4 regions of the Paenibacillus sp. MDV22-iso6 genome follow, and region 4 is predicted to be linked to each of the others. Evidence: riboswitches for the same ligand, from Rfam matches in the RefSeq annotation. Region 4 holds a riboswitch; each other region holds the start of a gene.
What was found. A riboswitch is a leader RNA that binds a small molecule or an ion and turns the genes downstream of it on or off. The one in region 4 is predicted to bind cyclic di-AMP.
Positions count from the first base shown of each region.

Region 1: another riboswitch for cyclic di-AMP. It lies ahead of AC4PM4_RS16560 (C40 family peptidase); the one in region 4 lies ahead of AC4PM4_RS30215 (C40 family peptidase).
Region 2: another riboswitch for cyclic di-AMP. It lies ahead of AC4PM4_RS08765 (HAD family hydrolase); the one in region 4 lies ahead of AC4PM4_RS30215 (C40 family peptidase).
Region 3: another riboswitch for cyclic di-AMP. It lies ahead of AC4PM4_RS29440 (resuscitation-promoting factor); the one in region 4 lies ahead of AC4PM4_RS30215 (C40 family peptidase).

Region 1 covers NZ_JBZVDZ010000005.1:362,925-367,809, forward strand. Annotated here, with positions in the region: gene AC4PM4_RS16545 (X2-like carbohydrate binding domain-containing protein) at 1-676, opposite strand, end outside; tRNA gene AC4PM4_RS16550 (tRNA-Leu) at 1,007-1,090, opposite strand; gene pelA (pectate lyase) at 1,208-2,167, opposite strand; cyclic di-AMP (ydaO/yuaA leader) riboswitch at 2,581-2,712, shown strand; gene AC4PM4_RS16560 (C40 family peptidase) at 2,718-3,182, shown strand; gene AC4PM4_RS16565 (carboxymuconolactone decarboxylase family protein) at 3,287-3,616, opposite strand; gene AC4PM4_RS16570 (hypothetical protein) at 3,734-3,952, opposite strand; gene AC4PM4_RS16575 (hypothetical protein) at 4,076-4,405, opposite strand; gene AC4PM4_RS16580 (xanthine phosphoribosyltransferase) at 4,504-4,885, opposite strand, start outside.
Region 2 covers NZ_JBZVDZ010000002.1:560,511-565,395, forward strand. Annotated here, with positions in the region: tRNA gene AC4PM4_RS08750 (tRNA-Leu) at 159-241, shown strand; partial or broken gene AC4PM4_RS08755 (hypothetical protein) at 313-411, shown strand; gene AC4PM4_RS08760 (glutathione peroxidase) at 393-869, opposite strand; cyclic di-AMP (ydaO/yuaA leader) riboswitch at 1,237-1,412, shown strand; gene AC4PM4_RS08765 (HAD family hydrolase) at 1,533-1,928, shown strand; gene AC4PM4_RS08770 (HAD family hydrolase) at 2,094-2,786, shown strand; gene AC4PM4_RS08775 (Nramp family divalent metal transporter) at 2,927-4,222, opposite strand; gene AC4PM4_RS08780 (organic hydroperoxide resistance protein) at 4,669-4,885, shown strand, end outside.
Region 3 covers NZ_JBZVDZ010000016.1:12,407-17,291, forward strand. Annotated here, with positions in the region: gene AC4PM4_RS29425 (AbrB/MazE/SpoVT family DNA-binding domain-containing protein) at 1-189, opposite strand, end outside; gene AC4PM4_RS29430 (HD domain-containing protein) at 508-1,788, shown strand; gene AC4PM4_RS29435 (TatD family hydrolase) at 2,117-2,887, shown strand; cyclic di-AMP (ydaO/yuaA leader) riboswitch at 3,129-3,382, shown strand; gene AC4PM4_RS29440 (resuscitation-promoting factor) at 3,656-4,840, shown strand.
Region 4 covers NZ_JBZVDZ010000018.1:28,730-33,614, forward strand. Annotated here, with positions in the region: gene AC4PM4_RS30205 (M1 family metallopeptidase) at 1-417, shown strand, start outside; gene AC4PM4_RS30210 (hypothetical protein) at 428-1,270, shown strand; cyclic di-AMP (ydaO/yuaA leader) riboswitch at 1,523-1,660, shown strand; gene AC4PM4_RS30215 (C40 family peptidase) at 1,664-2,134, shown strand; gene AC4PM4_RS30220 (GNAT family N-acetyltransferase) at 2,534-3,028, shown strand; gene AC4PM4_RS30225 (c-type cytochrome) at 3,179-3,538, shown strand; gene rbsK (ribokinase) at 3,863-4,864, opposite strand.

The sequences.
Region 1 (4,885 bases), on a different contig from region 4:
CCTCCACATCACCACGTGCATCCCGGCTCAGATTATTGATTCCCGATCCTGGCGTCACACTGTCGAATTTGACAAAGTTGATACCCCACTCGCCAAGAAGATCCGCGATGGAGTCAATATACTTCTGTGAGCAAGGGTTCGAAAAATCAATTTTGTACGTGTACGAATCCCAAGCATCCATAACAACGAGCGGTTTTACTGCAATATCTTGCATACGACATGCCCCGCCCGACCCATAAACCTCAAGATTTTTATCATAGGCGGTGATTGATAATCCCGGAATCAGATAGATTCCGATCTTCTGTCCGTTATTATGGACGTAATCAATGACCTCCTGAAATCCATTTGGATAAAGAACAGTACTCGGAATAGGACGGCCGTATTCATCTTCGTCACCGTTCCAGCCAGCATCAATATTAATGTATTCATATCCATGGGCTTGCAGCTTCTCACGCATGGCGTCCGATTGCTTCTTAATACTCTCGGCCGATGTCCAGTTACCCGGCCCGTCATATACCTGCATGCTGTAACTGCTCCAACCCATATACGGCTTTTGGGCCAGACTCTTATCTGCTGCTTGTGCCACATTACCTGTCGTTCCCATAATCCCGAACTGCACCGCCGCAATCATAAATACCATGAAACACATTGCCATCCTTTTTCCGATTCGTTTCAAATTATCCCTACCCCCTCTGAATTTGGTCATTCAAATTCCTGTTGATAGCGCTTCCACACGAGAAGAGAATAGTGGATGAGGCATTCCCAAGATAGGTACAATTCGGTATTTTACGTACAATTAACCTGAAATATAGGGGCAAACCGTCGCAGAACAAACATATTTCCATTAATGGATAAATAAACAAATGGAAACTTCATCTTTGCTCAAGCCGAGGGAATGGGTTGAAAAGAATCAGGAAAAGCAAAGATCAAAATCTGTAAACAAATAAAAAAGGTTCCGAGAGTGGCAGCAATGCCATTCTAGGAACCTTTTTCGTGTTACATATGATGCGGTCGAGAGGACTCGAACCTCCACGGGGGTTAGCCCACACGGACCTGAACCGTGCGCGTCTGCCAATTCCGCCACGACCGCGTATGTCTTATCTCCGAGAAATTATATCGCGGCGACAAGAGATAATATATCATGTGCAGGTAATTAGTGTCAACAAAAAAATATAATTTCAGTTTCAATGATAAAGCTTTTTATAAATTATATCTTTGAAGGCCAGTTGCCATACCAGGCATACCCGCCTCTTCTTTCCTTATCGATATCGCTGAGTTTGTATTTCAAAACCCCATCACGTCCTACGAAGATCGGTTTATCCGTTCCAATTTCGTAAAAACGTGCCCATATTGGCGCTGCACCTGAATCAGCTACGAGTTTGCTATCTCCGTTTTCTCTGACATACTTGTATCCTGTAATTTTCACGTTGTTGAACCAGGCTTCTGCCGCTTGAATGGAAACCTTAATTTTCGAGTTCGACGGTCTTGTTTTCAAAAACTTTACAATCGTACTGCTCTCTCCAGCACTTAGAGAAGGCACTTCATAAATCCTTGCTCCTGCAGGTTTTAGGGAGCTGGAATCATGCTGCTGTCCCCATGCAGTCAGTTTACCATTTGCTACAACCTGTGTATTGAGAATAGCATCTACACCTTTGGCAACTGATTTTTTACTGCGATCCGCAAGAGAGCTGTCGATGAATGAGAAATCACCTTTACGTGCACCTACTTCATCCAGCATGTACATGACATTAATCATGGCATCGTCGTTGAAGGTAATGTGTTTGTGATAGCCTGAGCTCTGGTATACTTGTGGCCATCCTCCATTGGAGTACTGCATATTTAACAAAAAGTTGATTCCTTTGATGGCAGCAGCCGAATATCGCGGATCATTTGTCTTTTTAAATTCCTTGGCTAATCTTCTAATTTCTGAGTATGTAGCTTTATTATCAATCGTAGATTTGGCCCACTCACCACTTGTTTCTTTGTAATCCTTCTTCCATCCCCCGTCAGGACGTTGATTCTTCAAAATATCTGAGATACTTGCTGTCGTTCCAGATGCGTCTGCAGCAGATACCTTAGCAGCAGGCTGAAATACCATTCCGACAACAGAGAAAATCATTGTACATGCCATTACCAAAGATGCAAACCTTGCTTGTGCCTTCAACATCGTTTAGAACACTCCCCAATTCATTTTCTGCAAACTGTTTTCCTTGAGCGTCTCCCCTCCTTATATTTGTTTTTAAACTCAAACTATTTCTTTTCATCCAATAAGTGGATTATACAAAAAGAATTCTATGCAAAACAATGAATTTTGTCAATAATTGCAACAATATGTAACAAATTCTTTGTCTTAACCTATAGGTATCGTCTAATCGAAATGTGAGAAAGCCAATAAATTATCCAATTTTTCTCCATTTGAAACAGTAGTTACTTTTTTGTCATCTATTAAAACCCAATATTCGAGTTATTTCTACATAAATAGCGATAATTCCGTTAACATTGAGATGATAAGAAGTGTTCAAAATCGGTTTGACATTTTCGCATTTATGCAATATAGTTTCAAAAGGTTACAAAAACTTAATTATTCATTTGCCGAGTTTCATGTTTGAAAACGGGGGAACCATTTTGGGTGAATTATTCTTATACATAGGAAATATAGGGAACCTTCTACCGAACCCTTAGCTAACTCCGTAGGCATCGAAGGGAGAACAAAAATTTTGAAAAAGCTTATCATCTCCATTTTTGGAGCAGCAGTTCTACTTACATCCGGTGCAGCAAGCACAGAGGCAAGCAGTATCAACACCGTCGTTAACAACATGACAGGCATACCTTACAAATGGGGCGGCACAACAATGGCCGGATTTGATTGCTCTGGATTTATGAGATATATTTTCAACAAATATAGCATTGAATTACCACGCACTTCCCAGCAACAAGCTAAGGCCGGAACTCCGGTATCCAAAGCTAATCTGCGTACTGGTGACATGGTATTCTTTAATACGATGGGCAATGGCATTTCACATACAGGTGTATATATCGGGGGCGGACAGTTCGCTCATGCTTCAAGCAGCAAGGGTGTCAGCATCACACAATTATCCAATCCTTACTTCAATGATCGTTACGTAACAGCACGCCGGGTAACAGGACAATTTATGTATAACAAAATGCTGGGCAAAATATAAGTTTGATTTGATATAGCGCTAAGAGGAGGCTCCGGTTGAATCCGGGACCTCCTCTTTGTTTGGGGCTTTTGTTTACAAATCCGGTGTGCTGTAGACTTCTATACTTAATGTAAAGCCTTCTGTACTCTCATTGCACCCTGAGACAGCGCATGGCCTCCGCCTACCGCTCCAGCCACAGCAACCGTCTCCATAATCTCCTGATCGGTCGCTCCTTTGGCACGTGCCTCTTCCACATGGTAAAACGTACATACCTCATTGTTCGCAAACAGTCCAATACCCAGCGCAATCAGCTGTTTGGTCTTGGCATCAATCGCCCCTGCCTGAAAGCATTCTCCAGTGAACTCATGATAAGACTTCACCACTGCTGGTAGCACATCGCTTAATTCACCAATCTGATCTTTATAGGCATGAACCTTATCATTCATCAGTGTCATGGTTACCGCACATCCTCTCGGCTGATATGTTACAAGCTCTCACTGTACCTATCTTCTCTCCCGAGAGGTGTAATTATGCCAAAACATCCATGGTAAATGAACCTAAATAGGCATGTCCTATTCTTCGAGCAGGCTCTCGCGTGGTTCGCTGAACAATTGATATCGATAATTCCGATCAAGCTTGACCACACGACGATTCTGACGGCGAATGAGTACCTGCTCCCCGTCCCAAGCCACTACAATACCTGTCACATCATTGGACTGAATCTCGTCCCGTACTACCCTTACTTTTTCACCCGATAAACGCAGTGCATCCAATTGTGCATCACTGATCATATTTATGGCGCCTACTTTCCCAAAAAAATTATTTACAAAAAGAGACCTAAATGAAAAGTCATTTAGGTCTCACGTGACTGTATTGGACTGTCATGTCATTCGAAAGTATGTCCCGACTGAAAGTTACCGCTGCGCGTGCTCTTTGCTGTCGTTCTTCTCAAACCAAAAATCAAGCACTTTGGCGGACATCACACGTTCTTCAAGGTACTCCACTTGATGCGGTGTAAATTGTTCTTTCCAAGAGAAGGACAACTCTTCGCACAAGCCTACAATCGTCAGCAATTCTGACCAGGCAACGTAGCGTTTGTACCAGAAAAATTGAGGATGTTCAATCATATAGGGATAAAGGTCATCGAATTCCGTATGTTTACAATCCAGGGCACGCTCAAAATGTACTTTCGATTCCGCCAGCTTATCAATAAAAAATTGTTCTGTTGCCGGTTGGTTACCCATGGTGTTGCCTCCTCTCCCTAACATAACCCCATTATAAATGAAATCAGCGGTCATGCAAAGGCATTGTTATAAAAATAGGCACTTTTTCCTTTAAAAAGTCACAATTCGTTATCGTCAAATTGCACGGTGCCATCGTTCAGTGAACGAATGCGCACCAACGCTTCAACCGGGATACCCTGCTCACGAATAGTGCGCGCTCCGGCCTGAAAACATTTTTCGACCACGACACCGAATCCGACCAGTTCCGCACCCGAACGTTCGATAATTTTGATGACACCACGAGCGGCATCGCCATTCGCAATGATATCGTCAATAAACAAAATACGGTCATTCTCATGAATATATTCACGGGACACCATAATATCTGTTACGATCCCTTTCGTAAAAGAAGGTACTCTTTCACAGTAGGCGTCGGGGTCAGCCAAAAGTGTTTTTTTGCGACGGGCAAATACCAGAGGAACACCCAGTTCATGTGCGGCA
Region 2 (4,885 bases), on a different contig from region 4:
ACGAGATCAAATTTAATCATATGCACTTCGTAGGAGAAAATGACGAGATTATACGATTTATGGAAGGAAAAGCGCAGTTAAAATGATATTAAGAAAAATGCTTTACTTTTAAACATGAACCGGGTATAATCAATTTTGTTGCCGATTATTTACGACATGCGGTCGTGGTGGAATGGCAGACACGCTATCTTGAGGGGGTAGTGGGTGTATACCCGTGGAGGTTCGAGTCCTCTCGACCGCATCATAAGAACGATAAAGAAGAAGCTTCCCGTATGGGAAGCTTCTTCTTTTTTTGTTTTATTTACAGTACAGATGGGCCAGACAAAAAAAGGTCACCCGTTTCCCCTGAATGCATGCTCATTCTGTCTGCTGGGTCGGATGGCCTTTACTTGTTATTTAAGCAATTCTTTGATGTCCGCTTCAATTTTATCAGGTGTTGTTTTGGGAGCATACCGTTTCAGAACACGTCCGTTCTGATCCACAAGGAATTTGGTGAAGTTCCATTTGATGGCTTTGGAGCCGAGTACGCCTGGTGCTTCTTTGGTAAGGTGCTGGAATAGAGGGTGAGCGCTTGAACCATTCACATCGATCTTCTCAAACATCGGGAAGCTAACACCATAGTTCATCTGGCAGAACTCGGCAATATCATCAGAAGAGCCTTTTTCCTGTGCAAACTGGTTGCTTGGAAAACCAAGAACTTCGAATGGGGAGTCTTTAAACTTATCCTGAAGCTCTTGCAGACCTTTGAATTGAGGTGTGAGGCCGCATTGGCTTGCTGTATTCACGATAAGCAGTACTTTGTCACGATAGTTGGACATTTCAACTTCCTGACCGCGAAGGGTGTTTACTTTGTAGTCGTAGACTGACATGAAAATCGCCTCCATTTCATATTCTTCTTTCTTCTATTATATTGATTACAATTAAATAATGCAAAATTAATATTGCTTTTTTAACTCAATTTGAAGCTGTCGTGTATGATCTGTGACTGATTTGCTACCTGAATTTCGCTAAAGAGAGAATTAGAGAGCTTTGATGAGATGGGTAGAGAATGGATACGTTGTAAGCGCTATTATTGATGTGTAATGGCAAAAATCCGTCGATTCGGTGATCTGCGCAGACTTTACACCAATATGGCACGGGTGTATGATTCATATCGTAATTCCAATTTAAATTAAATTTTACATGAAAAACGAAACAAACGATAATATCGCTCTGATTAATGATTATAAAAGAACGATGTTTTAATCGCTGAGTTTCCATTCATTCATGGGTGGGAAACGGGGGAACCAACAGGATGAACTGTCCAGGACAGTAGGCATCCATGGGGTGAATTTTCCGGTGACAGCCGGAAATAGGGCGACTCTCGCGCCCGAATCCGTCAGCTAACCTCGTAAGCGTTAAAGGGAGAGGCAACAAGCCGTACGCTGGTTCATAGTGTCTTTTTGCTATGGATTATTGAAGAAGCGTCCGGGAGGCCTTGGTCCCCCACGCTTCTTTTTTGTTGTCTTTTCACGCCAAGGGAGGAACGAATGATGGATAAAGAGATGATCTTAGTGACTGCTCCAAATGAAGCAGGACGTAAATTTATCAAATTGCTGATGTACAAAAAAATGCCGTTTGCCGTTCTGACCAACAGTGCAGGGGAAGAGCGCAGGCTCCGGAGGATTGGTGTGGAGCATGTCATTCGCATGAACACAGCTGCTGCTCAGAAATGGTTTTTGCCGCAAGGTAGTGTCGGCAATGTTTTTATTTTTGAAAATAGCCTAAACCTGACCTGTCGATATTTACAGATCTGCCGCTCCTGGACATCCAAGTCCCTGTGTGTCATTACGGAACAAAGCCACCCCAAAGGGATCTATCGGGGAATGGGAGCAGACCGTATTGTATATTCCTTGAATGGGGAAGTTGGGTTTCTACTGAATGGCTAGTGGCTAGTACTATTCCTGTGATTGATCCAGTGCCAGCTGCCTGTTATAATTGAAATCATAAATAAACGGAAACTTGAGGAGACTCATGCATGTTGGTGGGTCTTCTTTTTTATGGTTTGGGAAATAGGGATATGGATTTCCTGTGGCTAACGAGGAGGAATAGGCGTGCCGGATGTACGTGGAATACAATGGTTGTTCTTTGATGTGGGGGATACGCTCGTGGACGAATGGGAGCCGGTAGATGATATTATCGGTCAGTTCGTTCGTGAAGCTTGTGCGCTTGGTTATCAGGTGGAGATGCAGACGGTGCGAGAACTATTTGCCGCCTCCTACCGAAATTACGAGCAATGGCCGATGAAATTGGCTATTCGTACCCTTATCAGCGACGAGGGGCACCGGGAACAGATACAGGAGAAGCTGAAGTTCCGCAAAGAGCTTGAGCGCCCCTTCGCGTCAGCCGACGCTGTTCTCCAGACGTTGTCGCAACACTATAAGATTGGTATCATTGCCAATCAGAGTCCGGGGACGGAAAATCGGCTGGATAGCTACGGCTTGCGCAAGTATGTGGATGTGCTGGCCTGTTCGGCTGAAGAAGGAGTGTCCAAGCCTGATCCTGAATTGTATGCTGTAGCGTTGAAACAGGCGGGATGCAAACCTGAGGAAGCGGTCATGATCGGCGACAGGATTGATAATGATATTATTCCGGCTAAGAAGCTGGGTATGCACACGATCCGGATTTTGCAGGGTTATGGCAGATTCCAGCCGGAGCTTGCGGATGCAGAGCGTCCAGACTGGACTATTGAATCACTGGAGCAACTTCTTCCTTTGTTAATGGTAACTCAAAATTCAGACAACTAAATAAGAGCAGTATTTATGAACTATTCGGTATAATTAGGCTGCTGCTCTAACATATAAAAGGCTGATCGTCTCAAGGGGTACGTTACTTGAGTTGATCAGCCTTTTTGAGTTAGACAAAATACGGCGTAATTCCGTTTAACCTAGAACAACAGAATGGTCTGGATAATCAGATACACATTCAGGACAACGATAACTCCGGCAATGATCCAGGAGATGATTTTGAGCCACAGCTTGTTGGCAAAAGCCCCCATGCTTTTTTTGTCACTCGTAAACATTACCAGCGGAATGACGGCAAAGGGTAGCTGCAGAGACAGCACAACCTGGCTAAGAATCAACAGTTCTTCTGTTCCGTGCTCTCCAGCAATGGCTGTTACGATGACGGCCGGGATGATAGCGATCAGACGTGTAACCAGTCGACGAAGCCACGCTGGAATACGAATGTTCAGGAAGCCTTCCATTACAATCTGTCCGGACAACGTGCCGGTGAGTGTTGAGTTTTGGCCTGAAGCCAGCAGGGCTACACCGAACAGGATGCTGGCGATGGTGGTTCCCAGCAGAGGTGTCAACAGATGGTAAGCATCTGTAATTTCCGCCACCTGGGTCATACCCGCACTATGAAACACGGCAGCAGACACAATCAGGATGGCTGCATTAATGAACAGAGCTAGCGTTAAAGCGATGGTTGAATCCATGGTGGAATACAGAATCGCTTCTTTTTTTCCTTTTGGCGTCTGTTCAATCTGACGGGTCTGCACAATGGAAGAATGCAGATACAGATTATGGGGCATCACGGTTGCACCGATAATCCCGATGGCGATGTAGAGCATAGCCGGATTTTGCAAAATCTCAACATTCGGTACGAAACCATGCATGACGCCACCCATATCCGGTTTAGCGAGAAACAGGTCAATCCCGAAGCAGAGGGCGATGGTAGCCATCAGTACAATTACGAGGGATTCCAATGCGCGAAAGCCTTTATTTTGCAGCAAAAGAATGACCAGTACATCGACAGCGGTAATAATGACGCCGTATAACATGGGGATGTTGAACAGCAGCTTGAGCGCGATGGCTGAACCAATAACCTCGGCAAGGTCGGTGGCTGCAATCGCAAGCTCACACAAAATCCATAACACGATTACAACAGGCATGCTAAATCGTTCGCGGCAGGCTTGCGCCAAATCCCGTCCTGTGACAATCCCGAGCTTGCCAGCGAGAGACTGTAACACAACTGCCATTAAGTTCGAAATCAGAATAACGGACAATAACGTATAACCGAATTGTGAACCACCCGCAATATCCGTTGCCCAGTTCCCAGGATCCATATATCCAACGGCAACGAGGTAACCCGGTCCAACAAAAGCAAGGAACTTTTTCCACCAAGCAGCGTTCTGAGGCACCTTCATGGAGCTGTGGGCTTCCCCGAGAGATGGGGCCATGCCCGCAGCCAATGGCTCATTTGAAGGAGTGTTGAACGGATTTTTTTTACTCATAATATAATCACCCGACTTTGAAGTATTGATATTCTATATGAAGAGGAACGGTGTCATTCCTTTGATTAAATTGGAACATTGAAACCAAAATCTTAAAAGCGTAATTAAACGACTTCAAATATGTCTAAACGTTTATGTTGATACTTACATTGTACTCCTTCAATTATTTTTGTCTAGTGCAACTTTTGTGTATGAGGACAAAATTTACCGGAGAGTGAATTGTGCCTTAGTATATTACCCAACCCTGGATAAATTACCTGTGTTCATCCCCAATGCATGAAAAAGATAAAGATGTAAAAGCTGAATAAGGAGCAACAACGTTTCAAAATGAGCCAGAAGTTTAAATTGAATTGTAGGCAACAAAAAACTTAAAGGTGAAGGAGAGATTCTTAATGGAAGCTTTATATACAGCAACAGCGACAGTTAAAGGTGGACGTACAGGTTCGGTGGCTTCTTCGGATGGCGTGCTCAAGCATGATCTGAAAATGCCAAAAGAACTTGGAGGCTCCGGTGGTGAAGGAACCAATCCTGAGCAGCTCTTTGCAGCGGGATACGGTGCATGTTATGAAAGTGCTCTTGCCAATGTGGCACGCAAAGCAGGCGTGAAAT
Region 3 (4,885 bases), on a different contig from region 4:
AGTAACGTTCTCTGCATTGCCACAGAAGATACAAGCTGGTTCGTATTTTTTCAACATGATGCGCTCGCCGTCAACATAGATCTCAAGAGCATCTTTTTCACCAATACCGAGCGTACGGCGCAATTCGATTGGAATAACTACCCGTCCCAGTTCATCCACTTTTCTTACAATACCTGTTGATTTCATCATTATAATCAGTGCTCCTCTCAGCTAACGATCATTGTCATTATTCGACATTATTTTATGTTTTATGATACTCATCATACCAACGATTCCCAAAACAGTCAACCTTAAAATTAGCTTAAAATAAAGGCTGTTTTTGATAAGATTACGAGTGGTAAGGGATTGGAAGCCATTTTTCGTATTTAAACATCAATGTCATCTTTGTCGATTTGGAAAACGACAAAACTACCTTATTCGACAAGATTCGTCAAAGCATGTCGAATCCTTGGTGGTATTATACTGAAAAGCGACAAATACAAACGATATTTAAAGGAGTGAATAGACATGGAACAGCGTTTAACGGAAGAAAAGGTGTTTAAAGATCCGGTACATAATTATATCCATGTGCAAGATCCGATTATATGGCAGTTGATCAACACGCCCGAGTTTCAACGTTTACGCCGAATCCGTCAATTGGGAACATCGTTTCTTACTTTCCATGGTGCAGAGCACAGCCGCTTCTCACATTCCTTGGGCGTCTACGAAATTACACGTAAGATTATTTCCCAATTCGAAAGAAGTCACTATTCAGATTGGCCAAAGGAGGAAAAAACAGTAGCCCTTTGTGCAGCATTGCTCCATGATCTTGGACATGGGCCATTCTCTCACTCTATAGAAGAAGCTTTCGATATGAATCATGAGGATTGGACTTGTCGGATCATTACAGGTGATACCGAAGTAGGGGCGATCTTAAGACGGTATGCTCCTGATTTTCCCGAGAAAGTGGCTTCTGTTATTCAAAAAACGTATGAGCAACCTATTGTTGTTAATTTGGTTACCAGTCCGCTCGATGCGGACCGCATGGATTACTTGCTTCGGGATGCCTACTTTACAGGTGTAAACTATGGGACGATTGACCTTGACCGTATCTTGCGTATGCTGCGTCCATATCACGGACGAATTGTGGTCAAGGAGTCGGGCATGCACGCCGTGGAGGATTACTTGATGTCCAGGTACCAGATGTACTGGCAAATTTACTTTCATCCGGTTACCCGAAGTTCGGAAATTATATTGCGGCAAATATTTAAGCGGGCAAAAAGTCTCATACAGCAAGGTTTTCAATTCCGCTTCATGATTGATCCACTACCCCAGTTATTCGCTGGAGATCTATCGGTGGATGAATATTTACAACTGGACGAAGCTTTGATTCAGACGGCATTTATGCAGTGGCGCAAAGAGGACGATGCTGTTCTGAGTGAGTTATGCGAACGATTTATAGATCGCAAATTATATAAGTATGTAGAGATTGAACAGATCGACGTAAACATGATTGAAGAGATTCGGGAAGCCTTCACTGTAGCCGGTCTCAATCCCGAGTATGATCTTGAAATTGATTTTCCAACGGATAATCCGTATGATGTGTTTCGTCCGGATGAATCCACGGACAAGCAGATTCTGCTGCTTGATCGGCAAGACAAGTTACATGAGTTGTCAGAGGTGTCCGACATTGTCCGTTCAATCAGTGGTCTTCATCGTGGAAAGCATCATTTGTATTATCCGCAAAATAAGGTGGATGCGATTGTTCATGAATTACCGTCCCATATACGCCCCTATTTCTCCCATTAAATGATGCGCAATGCTGTTCAAGAATCATGATGTAAAAAAGCTTTCGAAAAGAGCTATTTTTCATGATACAGTAATCTGCTTTAATGGAGAGTACATGTAGATCGACATAATTTTGTAATCAAAGTAATTAGAATACAACCCGATTGCCTAAAAATGAGCACATATAGATATGAAGGAACTTGTTCGTTCTACATGTTGTGCTCAACAAACAATGAAAGAAATATAAAAAAAACATGATCCAATTTAGTAATAGTTATGTTCTGGTTAAGACTGCAGGATGGATTAAATAGAGATAGTCGTTTATTCGACAAGAAGGGAGAAATACAGCATGATGTTGTTCGACACACATACACACCTGGATGCACCACAATTCGACGAGGACCGCGAGGAAATGATTCAGCGTGCTGTGGATGCAGGCGTTGGTCGCATGATTAATGTGGGCTTTAACCGGGAGACCATTCCAACCACGATGAAGCTGGCTGAAACCTATGAATTTATATATGCTGCCGTAGGCTGGCACCCAGTGGATGCAATCACAATGCAAGAGGGTGATCTGGAATGGATTGCATCTTTATGCAAGCATGAAAAAGTGGTAGCCATCGGCGAAATTGGTCTAGACTACTACTGGGACACTTCCCCGAAAGAGGTTCAACATCGCGTATTACGACAACAGATTGGTCTTGCCCGTGAGTTGAATATGCCGATTGTCATTCACAACCGGGATGCGCATGAGGATATTGTAAAGATTTTGCGTGAAGAGAAAGCTGGAGAAGTAGGCGGTGTCATGCATTCCTTCTCTGGCAGCTGGGAAACGGCGAAAATGTGTCTGGATTTAGGCTTTCATCTTTCCTTCGGAGGGCCAATCACGTTCAAAAATGCGAAGCAGCCTAAAGAGGTACTTGAGAAGGTTCCTATGGACCGATTTTTCATCGAAACGGACGCTCCTTATTTGACACCGCACCCTTATCGTGGAAAACGAAATGAGACAGCGCATGTACGTCTGGTTGCAGAAGCAGCTGCGGAAATTAAAGGCATTTCGATAGAGGAAATTGCAGCAATAACGACCAAAAATGCCATGGAACGATTTGGGATTCGTTAAAAGATCGAGCAAAACGGGTGAAAAAGTGAGTTAGGCGGAGTTAATTTGCTTTTTGATCCAAATAAATCAAGAATATTACAATATTTTAACCAAATATTTAGAAAAACGTACTTGAACAACGCTTTACAACATGCATAGAAACAGGATATCATCTTTTCAGTGAATTGTTGTGCGGAAAATTGGACAGATGTTCGGGGGATGAACAAAGGGACACTTTCCGATGAAACAACATTACTTTCATGAATCAGTCTCGCTGAGTCTCCGTTAACGGAGAGCGGGGGAACCAATAGGGCTTAAACATCGGTGATTGCAGCCGATGCGCAACATGCGCTGACCCAAAAGCAGCGTATGAATCTGCGAAGCCGTATTTGATTTCTTCTTTGGGTCTCGGGGTGAATTCAAGGGCGTCCGCCATGAGCGGATGACCGGAGATAGGGCGGCTCTCTTTCGCCCGAACCCGACAGCTAACCTCGCAAGCGGAAAAAGAGAGGCAACCTCGTGCATGAATTTCCGATATTCAGAATCATTCGGAAGCCACGAAAGAGTTCCTCTTAAACTCTTTCTTTGGCTTTTTTGTTTTTGAATAAAAGAAATACTGTCATCATACGGTAAGTATTCAGGAGGATGACATCATGTTGCGAAGATTGATTCATGGTGCAGAACCGGATTATGTTGGTCCGATCTGTGTTCTGTAGAAAATTTGGTATAGTCGCGTCAAAGACATCATGCATTACTTTAGACGGCGAGGCTATGAAGGAGGACGGAGAAGTGGGCACATTCCAACCAGAAGAGACCCATGAGTCACGATCATCCAGTAAGTCTTTCGCGTTGCGGTGGAAGCATGAGAACTTGCGTCAAATGGCATTGATCGCGATTTTCTCAATTGCGCTTACAATCATGATCTTGTTAGTCGTTTACGGTCAGGCCGGGAAACAAATTTCACTGGTTATTGATGGCAAAGCTCAAGCGGTAGAGACTCGTACAGGAATGCTTCAGGAAATGCTGGAGGAGCAGTCAATCACAGTCAGCCCTCACGATCAGGTATCCATGCCCTTGAATGGGGCGATCACAGATGGAGACCGCATCGTTATTGAGCGGGCCGTTCCAGTTAATATTACGGCAGACGGGGACACCAAGACTCTGTATACAACCGATTCATCGGTAAAAGATGCGATTAAAAAATCAGGTATTCAAATTGCAAGTGAAGACAAAGTATATCCGGCGCTTGGAACCACTATTGAAGCGGATATGAAAATCCGTGTAGTGCGGGTAACAAAGCGTACGGTGGAAGTGGAACATCCGATTGCTTATAAAGTGATCAAAACGGCTGACCCTAGCTTGTACAAAGGCGACAATCGTGTCGTTGTGAGCGGTAAAGAAGGCACACTTGTACAGCATATTGAAAAAGTGTTTCAGGATGGAGAATTGGTCTCCAAAAAAATGGTGGGTAAATCGGTCGCAACGAATCGCGTCGATAAAGTGATTGCCATTGGTACCAAAGCCAAACCTGTTGTGAAAGAGCCAGTGATTCAGACGGTATCGGCGCAGACTTCCACGACAAAAACAGCAACAACCACGAACTCGAAGAAAACCGCTGCCTCGGGCAGCAAAGTAATTACCGTCTCAGGCAGTTCTTTTAAATATTCAAAAGTCTTGAAAAATGTATCCATGACGGCATACTCTTCTGAAGAGCCTGGTATCGGCACAAAAACAGCTTCAGGTACTCGGGTAACTGAGGGACGTACCATTGCGGTTGATCCCAAAATCATTCCGATTGGCTGGTGGGTGTATATCGAGGGCCTTGGCTTCCGTCGTGCGGAAGACACAGGTGGTGCCATTAAAGGCAACAAAATTGATGTGTATTATGATAGTGTGAAGCATGCCCTGAACTTCGGACGGAAGAAAGGCAAGACGGTATATGTGATTGGTCCGGTGAAGCCGGAAGCGAACTAAAATCGTTTTACTTTGAAATGGGAATGCTATAAAATATAAGCATGA
Region 4 (4,885 bases):
CGTACATCCTGGACCGATTATTTTAATCAGTATGTATACGGCGATGGCATGGCTGACTTTGCAGTGGAAAAGATCGCAATCAATCCTATCCTGAAAGACGGCCAAACGTTGTACGAGTCATCGGTTACATTGCAGAAAAAAGGGAGTGAATATAAGAAGGTTCCTGTTCGAATTATGTTCGAAGATGGGAAAACCATGACGAAAGAATGGGATGGTAGCGAGGAGCGCATTACCTACAAACTGACCTATACTTCCCCTGTTTCCTGGGCTATGACTGATCCGCTATACACGATTGTGCTGGAGAACCATCATATGAACAATTTTCTGAAAGCCGGACTGGATGAGCCAACTAAATCCCGCTGGAGCATGAGCGCAACCAAAATTATAGAAGCCATATTCGGAAGTCTGTCATGGTGAGGTGGATACAGTGAAAGCGAAAATACGTGAAGGCTGGTTTCTCGTCCGTCAGCATATGTTCATTGCGGCACTCTTATTTCTCTATCAATTAGTATGGGGATACTTTCTTTATCGAATGGTGCAGTCAGCTGTGGTTCCGCTGCTCCTGCGTTATCCTGACCCTGATACAGGGGAACTCAGTACGATTTTATTTAAAATGGAGAGCCAACTCGGTCTGACAACGAATCCGGAGGTTCACCGCTATTTATGGATTTTAGGGGCTATGCTGCTGATACGGATTCTGATTAGCCCACTCATTCAGGCAGGGCTGCTCTACTCGCTCCAGCATTATAACCATTCGGAAGAGCGCATTCCATTCATTCGCGGTATCAAAAATTTATGGAAACCGATGCTGTTGCTCCACACCATTCGGACTATATTACTGCTGCTACCCGCTTATTGGCTCGCGCCAAAGCTCTATTCCATCTTTATGGAAGGTTTTCATTCCCTCCATCTGCTCTTGCCTGGTATTCCCTATGTTGCTGGTTGGATTGTATACGGGTGGGTTATCCATCATGTCCTACTGTACATGCAGTTTGGTATCTCAGCTCCCGATGGGGAAGGCGGAGCACGTGGTACGTTTCAAGCTATATGGATTGCACTACGCCAAGTCATCACTCTAATCGGCATTGCTGTCCTGCTGGGCGGCCTTCATCTGTTGGTCTTTGGTGCCTTTACTTCAGCTTCATGGTTACTAACCGGCTTAACTGGTCTTATACTACAACAAACGTATCCACTTGCCCGGTGCTTGCTGAGCCTGTGGAAAATATGTGCCCATTTCCGCCTATGGCAGTCCAACTCGGTCAAAGATTAAATTAAACGGTTAAAAACGGTTACCATCTCTATGTAAAGTTGTATTCTTCAAATGCCGTTAAACAAGCAAACCTCGACCTTTCCCCGTCAAAGGTCGAGGGTTTTTTTGTTAATTTTGTTGTTAAACGTTGCCAAAGTGATATACCTCTGTTACAATAATCGCAGTGAGTTTTTAGTAACAACTTTGTAATCTTTACCTTCATATTTGTAACTACTTAAAATTTAATCGTCATTTCTTGATTTCGCAGGTGCATAACTAGCATAGCCAAATTCCTAGCACCTGGGAAGCGGGGGAACCAGTTATGGGTGAATTGATCTTGCAACAGAGGGATCATAGGGGACCTTCAACCGAATCCTTAAGCTAACCTCGCAGGCATTGGAAGGGGTATATCTCTTGTTTAAGAAGAAATTAACCGCAGCTGTACTCAGCCTCACATTCGCATTATCGCTTGGAGCAGGCAGCGCATTCGCAGATTCGAAAATGGACCAAGTTATTGATTCAGCAATGGGGACTACATACAAAAGCGGAGGAACAACGCTTAACGGCTTTGACTGCTCTGGATTCACAAGTTATGTATTCGACAAGCTGGGCATTGATCTGGCTCGCCAATCGAGTTCACAATTCGACATGGGTGATTCGGTATCCCGGATGGAAATGAGACCAGGTGATCTGGTATTCTTCAATACAACGGGCAAAGGGGTCTCGCACGTAGGGATCTTTGTAGGGAATGGGAAGTTTGCACACTCCTCTTCTTCCAAAGGAGTTACAATTAGCGAATTAAGCGAAAGCTATTGGGCCAACCGCTATGTTGGCGCTAAACGTATTATGAGCACGGACGCATATGAGACATTGGCCATTGAATAGGGACAAGCCGAGCAACGTCATGCTGTAACAATAACTTTACTGTAACGAAGCATAATAGAACCGTCTGGTACATTCTCCGCAGGAATGTTATCCGGCGGTTTTTTTGTGCTTCGTTTCCTTAACATATTCGGGATAGCTATCAAACCTAATTTTAACTTTTTTTAAAGCTATTTTTCATTGCTTCGCCCGTGCTCTTATAATGTTTTTACCCATCCCACTATAATATAAACGAAATTACCGGAACTTTTGTTTCACTTTTTTTCAAAAACGAGGACTTGCCAAATGAACGCCTCTTTTGTAGAGTGAAAACAAGCTTAGATATGGAATGACATATGTATATGTATATGGACAAATCAAAATCATTATAGCTTGTTCACAATGAGAGGAGCGTGCAGTTGTATGGATGAAGCCCCTGTGACGTTTCACGTTGTGCCCATGCAAGAAGAACACGCGGAACTAATCTGCGATTGGCAGTATGACCCGCCTTATAATATTTATAGCTGGCTGCCCTGGGAGCAGATGAAAGCACTTGAAGTGGAATTCGGCGATCCCAAGCTACGGAAAGAACAATATGCGGTGGTGCTGGGAGAGGATCAGCAGATTTGCGGTTTTGCTCAGTACTTCCCTCTTGAAGGTGTAACCCGCATCGGACTTGGCATGCACCCCGATCGATGTGGTCATGGTCAAGGAACGGCTTTTGTCTCGGCCATTGTGCAGGAAGCCATTCGCCGGAACCCTGCAAACGAAATTGATCTGGAAGTTCTGACCTGGAATGACCGGGCTATTCGTGTCTATCTCAAAGCCGGATTTGTTACGCAGGATACATACGAACGACAGACACCGGGTGGTTTGAAACCTTTTTACTGTATGGTCTATGAAGGTCCACGCGAATAACTAGGGCTTGAAATCACCCCAAAAAGTCCCCGGTTATGTGATTAGTTCAAAAAATTACCACAAAATGCTATGATGTCACTACAGGTTCCGTTATAATGATATGGATAGTTTCAAGTTAGATGATCTTTCATTCTGGAGGGGACATAAGGGATGCACAAATGGATCATGAGCGGGGTATTTTTTGCAGCGTGCGCTTTAGCTATTGTACTAATGTTTACGCTTCCAGGGAAAGAGGAAGTTGCAGAAGAAGCGAAACCGACGATGCCGCAAGTTACAATGGATGCAGGACAGGCTGAGGCACTGGTCAAAGCAAACTGTATTACCTGCCACGGTGATCAGCTTCAAGGGGGCATGGGCCCTAGTCTGCAGAAGATTGGCAGCCAGGACGATGTGGAGAAGATTTATACGACCATCGTCAAAGGTAAAAGCGGCGGTATGCCTTCGTTCAAAGACAAGCTGAAGGATGAAGAAATCGCGAATATTGCGATGTGGCTGGCGGAGAAGAAGTAATCCAAGATGTTCAAGGCGATCAGTTTGTGGCAGGGGGCATGTATAGAGAGTGTGATGGCTTCAATCATCCTCTGCTCTTTACTCATGCTCTAAACCACGCTGGCGCTAGACGCGCAACGTAGTCAACCCTTATTGGTAATACAGGGTTACTCGTTTTATCAATGGTCATACAGACAAGAGGCTCTTACTCTCCCGTACTGGGAAGTAAGAGCCTCTTGGTCATTTCAGGGATGCTCCGATGAAAACATCCACCATGCTATGGCTAAATAGAGGCATTAGCGTATCCTTCCAGCCTGCCTCTGATTCACCTAAAGTATGCATATATTACTGGGTCTTTGCCTTCTGCTCGGCAAGGAAAGCCTGCACTTCACGTGCGGACGGCATCCCGGACTGGGCGCCGAGCTTCGTCACCGACAACGCGGCTGCGCCCATGGCGAAGCTTACCGCCGCGTCCAGCGTCTCTCCGCGCGCGAGGGCTACTGCCAGCGCGCCGTTGAAGCAATCGCCAGCGCCGGTCGTGTCGACGGCGCTTACGGCGTAGCCGGGCGCACGGCACGCGCCGGCACGCTCTGCCTGAACGCGGCCGCTAGACGCTGCCGCGTACACAGCCCCCTCGGGGCCGAGCGTCGTGACGACAGCGGCCCCGAGGGATGCGGCGAGCTCTGCGACCGCCGCATCCACGTCTTCCGGCCGGAGATCATCCCGGCCGGTGAGCACGGCGAGCTCACTGCGGTTCGGCGTGACGACGTCGACGCACCGCAGGAGCTCCTGGGGCAGACCCGGCACCGCAGGCGCCGGGTTGAGTACCACCAATGCGCTGCCTTCAGCCGCCAGTTGGGCGGCGCGGGTGACCGCAGGCAGCGGGATCTCCAGCTGCAGCAGCACCGCTGCGGCTGCAGTCAGGCTTTTTACCGTATCCGCCTCTTCCAGCATCGCAGGCATAACCTGCCCATTCGCTCCAGGAATAACAATAATCCGGTTATCTCCTTTGGAGAGCCAGATGGAGGCCGTACCTGTAACGGTATCATCCAGAATGCGAACTTGCGAGGCATCCGCCCCGCTTTCCGTTAGACTGTGCAACAGGCGTTCACCAAAACCATCCGAACCTACGGCACCAATCATCGTAGTCTGTCCACCCAGTCGTGCAGCAGCAACCGCCTGATTGGCGCCTTTGCCCCCGGCCAAATAGTGCAGTTCCTCCCCACTCACCGTCTCGCCTTCCTCAGGAATGATGTCTGTCTTCACCACCAGATCCATATTAAGGCTGCCTACGACAGCAATAAGAGGTTTGTTCTGATTATCGTCTGACATGTATGCTTCACTCATTTCCGGTAGTGCGATATAACC